One region of the Pseudalkalibacillus berkeleyi genome, then DNA from elsewhere that is predicted to be linked to it. Evidence: riboswitches for the same ligand, from Rfam matches in the RefSeq annotation. Region 1 holds a riboswitch; the other holds the start of a gene.
The links. A riboswitch is a leader RNA that binds a small molecule or an ion and turns the genes downstream of it on or off. The one in region 1 is predicted to bind S-adenosylmethionine.
Positions count from the first base shown of each region.

Region 2: linked by a shared signal. The riboswitch ahead of L2716_RS07125 (homocysteine S-methyltransferase family protein) and the one ahead of L2716_RS12610 (methionine ABC transporter ATP-binding protein) in region 1 are both predicted to bind S-adenosylmethionine.

Region 1 covers NZ_JAKIJS010000001.1:2,397,862-2,403,282, reverse strand. Annotated here, with positions in the region: gene sigI (RNA polymerase sigma-I factor) at 186-953, shown strand; gene L2716_RS12625 (anti-sigma factor domain-containing protein) at 981-2,336, shown strand; gene L2716_RS12620 (SCP2 sterol-binding domain-containing protein) at 2,563-2,910, shown strand; gene L2716_RS12615 (TlpA disulfide reductase family protein) at 2,878-3,303, opposite strand; SAM riboswitch class I at 3,464-3,576, shown strand; gene L2716_RS12610 (methionine ABC transporter ATP-binding protein) at 3,678-4,703, shown strand; gene L2716_RS12605 (methionine ABC transporter permease) at 4,696-5,361, shown strand; gene L2716_RS12600 (MetQ/NlpA family ABC transporter substrate-binding protein) at 5,380-5,421, shown strand, end outside.
Region 2 covers NZ_JAKIJS010000001.1:1,340,829-1,346,249, forward strand. Annotated here, with positions in the region: gene L2716_RS07110 (nucleotidyltransferase domain-containing protein) at 1-466, shown strand, start outside; gene L2716_RS07115 (hypothetical protein) at 676-1,044, opposite strand; gene L2716_RS07120 (hypothetical protein) at 1,331-1,573, opposite strand; gene L2716_RS07125 (homocysteine S-methyltransferase family protein) at 1,593-2,663, opposite strand; SAM riboswitch class I at 2,886-2,993, opposite strand; gene L2716_RS07130 (hypothetical protein) at 3,053-3,331, opposite strand; gene L2716_RS07135 (SRPBCC family protein) at 3,443-3,712, opposite strand; gene L2716_RS07140 (hypothetical protein) at 3,703-3,915, opposite strand; gene L2716_RS07145 (hypothetical protein) at 4,252-4,440, shown strand; gene L2716_RS07150 (FMN-dependent NADH-azoreductase) at 4,479-5,114, opposite strand; gene L2716_RS07155 (DUF3892 domain-containing protein) at 5,245-5,421, opposite strand, start outside.

The DNA of each region.
Region 1 (5,421 bases):
ACAATTGTTAAAGCGGCTGTAACATTGTTATCAAATTGTATCCTCCATCGGGCTAAATAAATGATATAAATGAATTATGGATTTTTTATATTCCTAATTCGATTAAACGTTTTATATCACTATAAAAAAGCATTTGGACTCATAAATAGAGTTTAATAAATGTCCGTAGCGAGGTGGATACAAACATGACATCAATGAATATGAACTTATTAGTCAAACCAAACTTCAATAAAACTGTTAAGAAAAACGTTACGATAGAAGATAAAGTTAAAAAGGTTACTAAAGGAGACGAAGTCCTCAGAAATCAATTACTAGAGGATTATCAGCCATTCATTAAGAAAGTAACATCAAAAGTTTGTAACCAATATATCGATCAATCAAGAGATGAATATAGTATCGGACTAACCGCATTTAACGAGGCCATTAACCAGTATCAGGAGGGACAAGGAAGTCGATTCCTGACCTTTGCTGATATGGTCATCCGAAGACGTGTCATTGATTTTATCCGTAAGGAAGCACGTCAGAACAGGTATGTCTTTTTAGAGCCTGAAGAGACCGATGAAGAAGGTCGATTAGAGGACAGCTACGCAGAGCAAAAGGCAGCAATTCACCATTATGATCAACAACTTCAAGTCGAAAACCGTGTCTATGAAATTGAAGAATTTCAAGAATTGCTCAAAGACTATGGCATAACCTTTAAGGTTTTGAGTAAAAACTGTCCTAAACATATTGATGCAAGAGAAAATGCAAAGAAAATCGCTCAATTACTAGCAGAAGATGAGAAATTAGCTGCTTATCTTGCAGAGAAAAAGCAATTGCCGATAAAAGATTTATTAAATATGGTTTCTTGCAGTCGTAAAACGATTGAACGTAATCGAAAATATATAATAGCAATTGCATTGATTTATATTGGAGGGTATACATCGCTTAGATCTTACATTGAGCCCTCTTGATATCAGTTTGAAGGGAGGGACCAGTGAGTGAAACGCGGCCTTATCATGAAAGTTTCAAAGCGTAAAGCAGTGATCTTAACGAAAGATGGCAGCTTTGAGAACGTACGATTGAAGAAGGGTGAACAACCAGAAATTGGACAAGAATATATATGTCCAAATGAAAATGTTCATCCAACCTATCGTACTGACCGTATGTTATTACCTTCATTCTCACTATCTTTAGTTGCAATTATCGTATTTGTTCTAGTGGCAGGAGGTTTTCCATTCGGACATCAAAAAGCATCTGCAGCAGCTTATGTCAGTTTCGATATTAATCCTAGTATTGAAGTAGCTGTTGATAAGGATTTAAACGTCCTCAAGGTCCGAGCATTAAATGAGGATGCAAAAAGTTTGCTTGATAACACCGAAGGATTAGAGAATAAGTCGCTTAAGCACTTCTCTCAATCTTTATTTAAGAAGTTGAAAGAGTTTGGTTATTTCGACACGTATAATGATCTATTAATTACTTCATCATACGACCAATCCCTTGAATCTTCTGATGTTCAGAAGCGAATTAAAGATGCAATCAATCAGCTTAAATCTAATAAACAAGTTAAGAATACGAGTATTGTTCTTTCCATAATGGAAACCACTCCAGAACAGCGGAAGGAAGCTAATAAGCTTGGTTTATCCATGGGGAAATTCATGGTTTATCAAGATGCCCTACAACAAGACCAATCCCTTAAGGTAGAGCATGTTAGAACTCTGTCTTTCTCAGAACTACGAAAATTAAATGTCGATAAAAATAATACAGACGTTGTTGAAGCCGTTTTACCTGAAGGATCGACACCTCAGTCGGATCAAGTTAAACATACGAATTTTGATAGTAAAGAAACTAAACCGCTTCATAAAAAGCAAGATTCGCAGAAAAATACACAAACTAAATCTGTTGAAAACGTTTTAAATGAACCAGATCAAGCAGAACTAGATACAGCAATTAAGGACTTAAAAGAAGATAAAGTAACTGCACCTTCAGTTCCAGCTAAAACAGAGGATTCTAAGCAGCAGACCATTACAGGTAATGAGGAAAATAAGGATGCGAAAGAGTCTGAAAACGATCAGGATGCCGAAAGTGAAGAAGATGATGAAGAGCGAAAAAACAAAGAGGAAGAGAATGAGGGCAAAGATATAAGTAAAAAGCACTCACATAAAAAGTCTTTCTCAAAGAAGGACAAACACAAGAAGGACCACAAGAACCATAATCGTCAGGTTAAAATTAAAATTCATTTAGGAGAGTGGAAGAAACAGCTTCCTTCTTCGGATCATAATCAAGATCGCGACCTATTAAAGGTACAATTTGTACAGACGGGCACGTTCCAGAACCTTTTTTCAACCGGTTTTTAAAATCATGGCATTCGTTCATGATCATTTGTCGTACACAAATTTAACAGTCAACCACAGTCAGCATGGACTGTGGTTTTTTTTATATACATTATCCATGCAACATTATTTTAGAAGTGAGCCTTAGCTATTTTTCACGAATATTGATAAAGAAACTGTCGAACGTTTATACAAGGACATTTCAATTCACCTATCGAAGAATATCTACATAACGGAGAGGAGATGGGGTATGAAACAGGTTATAGAGGTGTTTACGAAACGATTAGAAAGACAGTCGTATTTATCACCCTTTTTCAAGTTGCAAGACTTTGTCATAACCTTGTCCTCTAATAAAGAACAGGTATCCATTCATATGAAAAAACGATCATGTCAAGTGATTATGGATGACATTCAGAGTGAGAATGTCATCGAAATTATTGGTAGTTCGGATACGTTATTACAACTCATTCAAGGTAATGAGAAGCTATCAACCTTAATCAAGCAAAACAAAGTAACCGTAAATGCTTCGTATCGAGTCGTCCTAAAGTTAGAGTCGATCTTCTTTTTATCTGGTCAACAATCCAGAAATGCCATGTAGCATATTTGGAAAAGTATCTTTATCTCCGTAAACCTCTTGTACTGTATGATCCGCACTCAATAAAACCGTCGTAGGTACGCCTTTACATCCAAATTGATCATACACTTCAGTTCCTTTGTCTTTTAAAACAGGGATAGATATATGATTTCTGCTAATAAATTCGTCCCTTTGTTCACTTGAGCCTTCTCTTCCTGATACATTTATTGAAATGACCACTATTTGTTCACTTCTCATCGATTCATAAAACTGATTTAATAAAGGAACTTCCCTCATGCAATCCGGACACCAAGAAACCCAGAACTGTAGGATAACAGGCTTTCCGGTAAAGTCAGATAAAGAAACAAGTTGATGATTAGCAATATTCCTCAATGAAAAATTTACTTTCTCAGACATTTGAACAAGTGTCCTCCTTTATTTGAATTATAGTATGAAGGGTATCATATTTCATTTAATATTCGCAGAGAAAATGATTGACATGTAAAAATAACGCATGCTACAATGCTCTCATGCTTAAATAAGCTAAAGTGATAAAGTTTAAAATCATTTAAATAAAATCTTATCAAGAGTGGCGGAGGGACTGGCCCTGTGAAGCCCGGCAACCATCAAATCAGTTTGATTTGAGAAGGTGCCAAATCCTGCAAAGTGTAATGCTTTGGACGATGAGATAGAGAGTTTAACCCAAACCTTTCTGCTCATTTACAGAGCCGAGAGGTTTTTTTTCGTTGGATTTTAAAATACTTAAATAGGACAGGGAGGAGTTGAGTGACTTGATCACTTTAAAAAATATAAAGAAAGTCTTTTACACGAAAGACGGTCCGGTTAATGCAGTCAATCACGTTGACCTTGAAATTGAGAAAGGCGAGATCTTCGGTGTCATTGGATATAGTGGCGCAGGGAAGAGTACACTCATTCGGATGTTGAACATGCTAGAAAGACCGACTGACGGCTCAGTCGATATAAATGGACAAGCCTTAACGAATCTAAACAGCAAGGATCTTCGCACAGCTCGGCAACGAATCGGAATGATTTTTCAACACTTCAACCTATTATGGAGTAGAACAGTCAAAGAAAATATCGCATTTCCTTTAGAAATCGCTGGCGTTGGTAAAGAAGAACGGGACAAGCGTGTAAATGAATTGATTGAACTTGTCGGACTAACAGGTCGTGGCGAGTCATATCCTTCGCAATTAAGTGGCGGTCAAAAGCAACGTGTTGGCATTGCAAGATCGCTTGCAAATAATCCGGATGTTCTTTTATGTGATGAAGCTACTTCTGCATTAGATCCGAAAACGACAGATTCGATCTTAAATCTTCTCGTTGATATTAATCAAAAATTAGGTTTGACTATTGTTCTGATCACACACGAAATGCATGTAATTAGGAAAATTTGCAATCGGGTAGCGGTCATGGAAGATGGAAAAGTCGTTGAACAAGGTCCAGTATTAGAAGTATTTAAATCTCCTGAAAAAGAAATCACGCAGAATTTTGTGAAGCAAGTAACAGAACCAGAAGAAACAGAGGAAACGATTCAACACCTGATAGAAAAAGGGGATCAACATAAGGTAGTGAAGCTTACTTTTGTTGGTGGTACTGCTGAACGGCCGCTCATTAGTGATTTGATCCGGAAATTCCAGGTGAACGTAAATATTTTACAGGGGAAGATTTCTCAGACGAGAGACGGGGCATATGGCACTTTGTTCATCCAAGTCGAGGGTGAAGCCAATGAGATTGAAAAAGCGGTTAGCCATGTCCGACAGCAAGAAGTGGAAGTGGAGGTGATCGTCCATGACTAATTTATTTCCTAATGTTGATTGGGAAGATATGTGGGAAGCTACTCTTGAAACCATATATATGACTGTCATTTCTGTCAGTGCGACATTTGTATTAGGTATCATATTGGGATTACTCTTATTCCTTACTGACAAGAATAATCTATGGCAAAACAAGCCAGTACAATCGGTCGTAGCTACATTCGTCAATATTTTCAGGTCAATTCCATTTATTATATTGATTATTTTACTCGTACCGTTTACAACATGGATGGTTGGATCTATGTTAGGTGCGAATGCTGCACTCCCTGCATTGATTATCGGTGCTGCTCCTTTCTATGCACGAATGGTTGAAATCGCCTTACGTGAAATAGATAAAGGAGTAATTGAAGCAGCTAAATCAATGGGTGCAACAGATATGCAAATCATTTACAAAGTACTATTGCCTGAATCACTACCTGCACTGATTTCTGGTATCACGGTCACTGCAATTGCATTAATATCTTACACAGCAATGGCTGGGGTTGTAGGATCAGGTGGACTAGGTACTTTAGCGTTCTTAGACGGATTCCAGAGATCTCAAAACGATGTCACACTTGTTGCAACCGTCATTATATTAATCATCGTGTTTATCATCCAATGGACGGGTGACTTCTTAACACAAAGAACGGATAAAAGATAAACTGGAGGGAAAACAAAAATGAAAAAATTTATTTCGATTTTGGGTACCGTATTAGTGATT
Region 2 (5,421 bases), 1.1 Mb from region 1:
AAGTAAGCCCAATGAATGGGGATTTTGGATCAAGATAATCTGTGTTTGTATACATGGTACTGATATTGGCGAAGAAGTACCGCCTATTCTTATTTCACCTGAGTTCATATTAGACTTGAATTCAGACACTCAAGAGGCAGTGGATCGCGTGCGCGGTTTTCTATCTAATGCCAATGATGAGACACTGAAATCTAGATATATCAAAGGTTACTCAAAAAGATTAATTCGTGCATTATACACTTTGGTTTTAGAAGATACAGGGGTTTGGCAAGATGACATTACTAAGATGAAGAGTGCCATATCAGATTATTGCAATATTGATTCAGCTTTAGTTGACTATCTGTATGCGTGTTACTTGGATAGTAATGTAGATGTTGAAGAGTTTCTTGGGATTGCAGAAGAAGTATATAGTTATATTGAAAAGGCTTTAACTGCATTGATGGAAGAAAGCTCTGTTATTAAATAATGGTTATTAAATAATGTTGGCAAAGTATTGTCATTAATGTAGGTAATTTAATGTCGACGGACAATAGGGGCTGCAATTTGTTTGTAGCCCCTACCTTTATTACTAAAAGTTAGTAGACATAATATCTATTATAGGAATCAATGTGTATGAAACAAATATTCGTCTCACTACCAAAGTATACTCCCGATAGTGAGACAGAATTGAATTTTTTAGAGTTTTAAATAATTCATGTTCGCAATTACATTTTGATTAGATTGATCATTATCTATAAGATCCTCTTCATCATCGATTTCAGCATTACCGACAATACCTTTGTTCGTTTTCATTTTAGACTGAATCACACCTGATTGTTTATCATTACTATTAATGACACCAAAATTATGAATGTCCTTAATTTTATTATAAAGTTCTTTTGGTTCAACATTACTTGCCAGATCTAAAACTCCATTATTTATAATCGTGATACTTTCATTAGCAAATTCAACTTCTGTTGACGTTAATTTATATTCTCCATCAATGACAATGAGTTTGCCCTCATAACATATAAATGGAATATTTGCCTCTTTACTTTTGTTCACTAACGTGTGAATGAGTTCATTCTTGCAAATTATTTTCTTAGCAAAATGGATCTTTCCAAGTCCTCTGCCTCCTTTTCATTTGCAGCTAATGATTTTCCAAATTTCGTTAGTTCCATCTTGTGTTTTTTGTAAAGTTCTTCAATCAACTGTAAAACCTCACTCCATAAATAGAAGTACACTGTTCAAATGCCATTCGTATGTATAACGTTTTAAATGTATAAAGTGTTGGAATTTTTTTAATTTAATTAAAATTTTATCAAATGTGCGATGAAGAATTCACTTAATTCTATTTGATTGTGGTTGTATTAGTAATAAAAGAATTGCCTACTGGAACCCCAATAGACCTTAAAAGTTCAGGTACAGCCACGCGCAAGAACGTTCGTTCGTCTCTCAGTTGATTGGATACAAAAAACCGCTTCTCTAAGAGAAGTAACGCTCTGAGTATCACCTCCATCCATTTATACAAAATGAAGACCAAGTAGATTGAACATGCTACTTGGTCTTCATTGATATAGCCACCGGATTTCACGTTTAGTGATACTCCCCTCCTATGCCTTCGTTCTATATTCAAGGTTATGCTGCTTTAACGTTTCATCCTGACCGAATAAGAAATGTTTTTCCATGTTAGGTGAATATTTAGAATTTGGTGCTACTTTACCAACTGCTTCTGATACTTCTCGAATCATTGCTGGTGAAGCGCCACAACACAATCCAATGAATTGCACACCTGTTTCAAAATGAGCTTTCCTCGCCCATTCAGCAAGTTCATATCGATTATGGTATAACGGATCTAATGAGGTTGGAAATGTGGTTTCAGTTGGTATAGAACATGTACATCCTTGATCAGGTAGGTTAAAGAATGTCGGATTTTCCTCTGTTGTTCGGTACGGCAATGGTAGTGCAGCGATATGACCACTTACACTCGAACGAATCTTTTCAACATAAGGATGCATGGTATGTATGCCTCTAAAGCAATTCATACCGACTACGAGCGCTCCTTGCTCTTTTAAAATTCTACATGAGTCCTCAACAGTATACCCATCACGTAGAACGCCTTCAGCCATGAGACCATGCGTAATCACAGCCTCTAGACCACCTTTAATGATTTCTTCAAGAGCAATCAATGCTTCTTCATGGTAGTAGAACGTTTCGCCAATGATGAAGTCCACACCTTCATCTACACACCACTCTACCATTTCTGCAAACATTGCCCGTACTTCAATTTTCGATTGCGCGTCTTCAGGGTCAAATATGTTCGTATTTGAAATATTACCCGCTACGAGCGCATCTTCTTCAGGGTGCTCGATTGCTACTTTTTTTGCCGATCGGATGGCTTGTCTGCTTAGCTTTTCAACAAGATTTTCCTTACCAATGATCCTCATTTTTTCTCTATGGGCATTGTACGTAAATGCGACGATGACATCCGATCCAGCATTCATGAAGTCTCTGTACGCTTGCTCTAACGCTTGTGTGTTTTCTAAAGCGACTTCCGGTACAAACGAACCTGCTTGTAAGTAGCCTCGCCGCTCTAGTTCAAATAAGTAGCCTTCACCGCATACTACCGGACCTTCTGCTAATCGATTAGATAAACTACGTTTTTGTTGGTTGTGTACACTCATTACTCCTATTCCTCCATTCGTTTGTTAAGGATTGTTCGCACTTTTCAATTATTGAATTACTTATTGAGGAAGTAAAAAAGAGACGATTTCAACTCTCTGTATTACATTGAGTTGAAAATCGCCTCTAGTGTGTCTAGTCAGCAATATTCATCCTATACACTTAGACACAAAATAAAAAAGCCTTCCCCAATTTGGAAGACGTTTAGGCAAAATCATATCATCACCTTATCTACCAAAATGGATACCCATTTTGCTGGAGTTAGCACCTTACATAACATGCAGGTTGCTGGACATCGCAGGGCCAGTTCCCTCCGTCGCTCTGGATAAGTTTTAATTGTTTTACATTTTATACAGTGTAGTTTTCATTGTCAACAATTTTTTGAATTTTATTATAACCAGCGTCTCATTCGTTTAATATACCGCTTAGAGCGAAAGAGAAGCTCGGTTTTTATATATTTGGGTGCATCTATCGAGTTAATCATTTTCACGGATGGATAAACACCATCCTGGTTGTATTTCACCTCAAAGCTCCCTTTGCAAATCGTGTTTCCTGTTTGTTTATCGATTACTTCAGCATCTACTGTCGCAACTTTATTTATGAATTGCTGATCATCGGACTCTTTTTCCAATGTTTCTAGATCCGTAACTTCAAATAAAAATTGAGGCACCGCTAATCACCCTAATCGTAAATTTATTTAATCATAACACGTTCCTTGATAGGATAAAGAAAAAGATACTGCAATTATTGCAGTATCTCCTTTGATGACCTAAACGTAGCGTTAACGAATGATATTGTCCTCAGAATTATCAGTATATGGTTCACCTTCTTGATCCACTGCGTAATCCTTTAAGCTATTTAAGTAATGAATCCACCCGTTATTACAAGCATCAAAACATTCAAGAGCTTGTGTTAAACCTTTGTGTGTAAAGTGTAATTTACATTCACCCTCAATTAAAGGTTCTATATGAAACTGTATGGTAGTGCCGACCCAATCCTCAAGATTGTCAAACCCACTTGACTCGGGATGCTTGGATGCAATTACATCCAATTCAACAACCTCGTTTTGTTTAAGTTTCTCGTTACAACATAGAAACCAGCCTTTGGAAAATTAAATTCTGAAATTCCTCCGACTTCATCACTGATGTTTGCAAAATTAGTCCACCAATTCCTTACGCCATTTTGTGTATGAATGGAATTATATAATTTCCCTGCAGATACCGGAATACTCATTTCTACCGTAAAATCTTTCATAAATTAATCTCCTCCATATTATGAATGTGACCAATAGGTAACATGTGACTATAAGGTAACGTATAGTGTTGACTATTACAACATTCCAATTTAAATATGCTGAGAGTGGTAGTAATAAAGTACTGAGTTCCCCAAGAGAGAGCCGAAGTTCCCCGAGTCATCGTAAAAGTTCCACAAGTGAGAGCGGAAGTTCCCCGAGAGGAAGCGAAAGTTCCACAAGAGAACGCAACAGTAGAATAAATTATATATAATCTCCATAATTTATAAAGGGAAGTGGGCTTTTTGCGTTGAATATTAACAGGTATTCCCATTATTCATTTGGAGGAGATAGAACAAATGTATAACCATAAGGAAGGCATTCCATATAGCCAAGATCCAACATTTGAAAATGTAAAAAATGAAGATAAATTAAACGATTCGGTTATGGATTATCAAAATGGATCCGTGTCGTCTAAGCGGTCAAATTATGATTATTCTATGGTGATTCCATTAGACCAAGTACCATACAGACCACATGATGAATAACAAAAGGTTAAGCCAGATGGGCTTAACCTTTTGTTCATTTAAAATTGACTTGCGTAAGATTTCGCTTTTTCTAAAGCCGCACCTTTGATTTCTTCAAGTTTGTCAGGCATAAATGCGTGTCCTTCAATAATGATGGAATCAGTGTCAGTAACCCCTAGGAATCCCATAACTGCTTTAATATAGCGATCTCCCATTTCTAGATCTGCTGCTGGTCCTTCTGAATAAATGCCTCCACGTGCTTGAATGTGCAAGGCTTTCTTACCTTCTAATAACCCAACAGGTCCATTTTCTGTATATTTGAATGTTGATCCTGCAATAGAAACCGTATCAATGTATGCCTTCATCTTCGGAGGTACGCTAAAATTCCAAAGCGGAGTTACAAACACATATTTATCTGCGTTCTTGAACTGTTCAGTAAGGACATTGATTCTTCTTACTTTATCTTGTTCGTCTGGGCTTAATAAATCAAACTCTTGACCTTGTTGAAGCTTTCCCCAACCGTTAAATACATCTGTATCAATATACGGGATGTCATAGTCATATAAGTCTAATCGGATGATCTCATCCTCAGGGTTTTCCTCTCTATATGCTTGAATAAATTCCTCTCCAACTGCTAAACCAAGGGACTCTTCAACCGATTTAGGATTTGCTGTAATGTATAGTACTTCTGCCATGATCTTCCTCCTAAAAATTATTTTGTTACTTTTTTATAGTAACTTTATTTTTATAGTATCATAAATTATCTTGAATTCAAAATAAAATACTCGATTTATTAAAAAAGAATAAGAGCCGGTTCAACAGCTCTTAAAAGATCGGTAATCCATCTAAGTTGTTATCTTTACGGTTATCTGGATTAGATCGGATATAGGTTTCGCCATCTTTCTCCCGGACAACGCTTACGTTCTCAATTCTTTCCTCATCTACTTCCTGTATGGCTTCTTCATATGATAATTCTCTACCAGAGCTTGTTTGGAACATTTG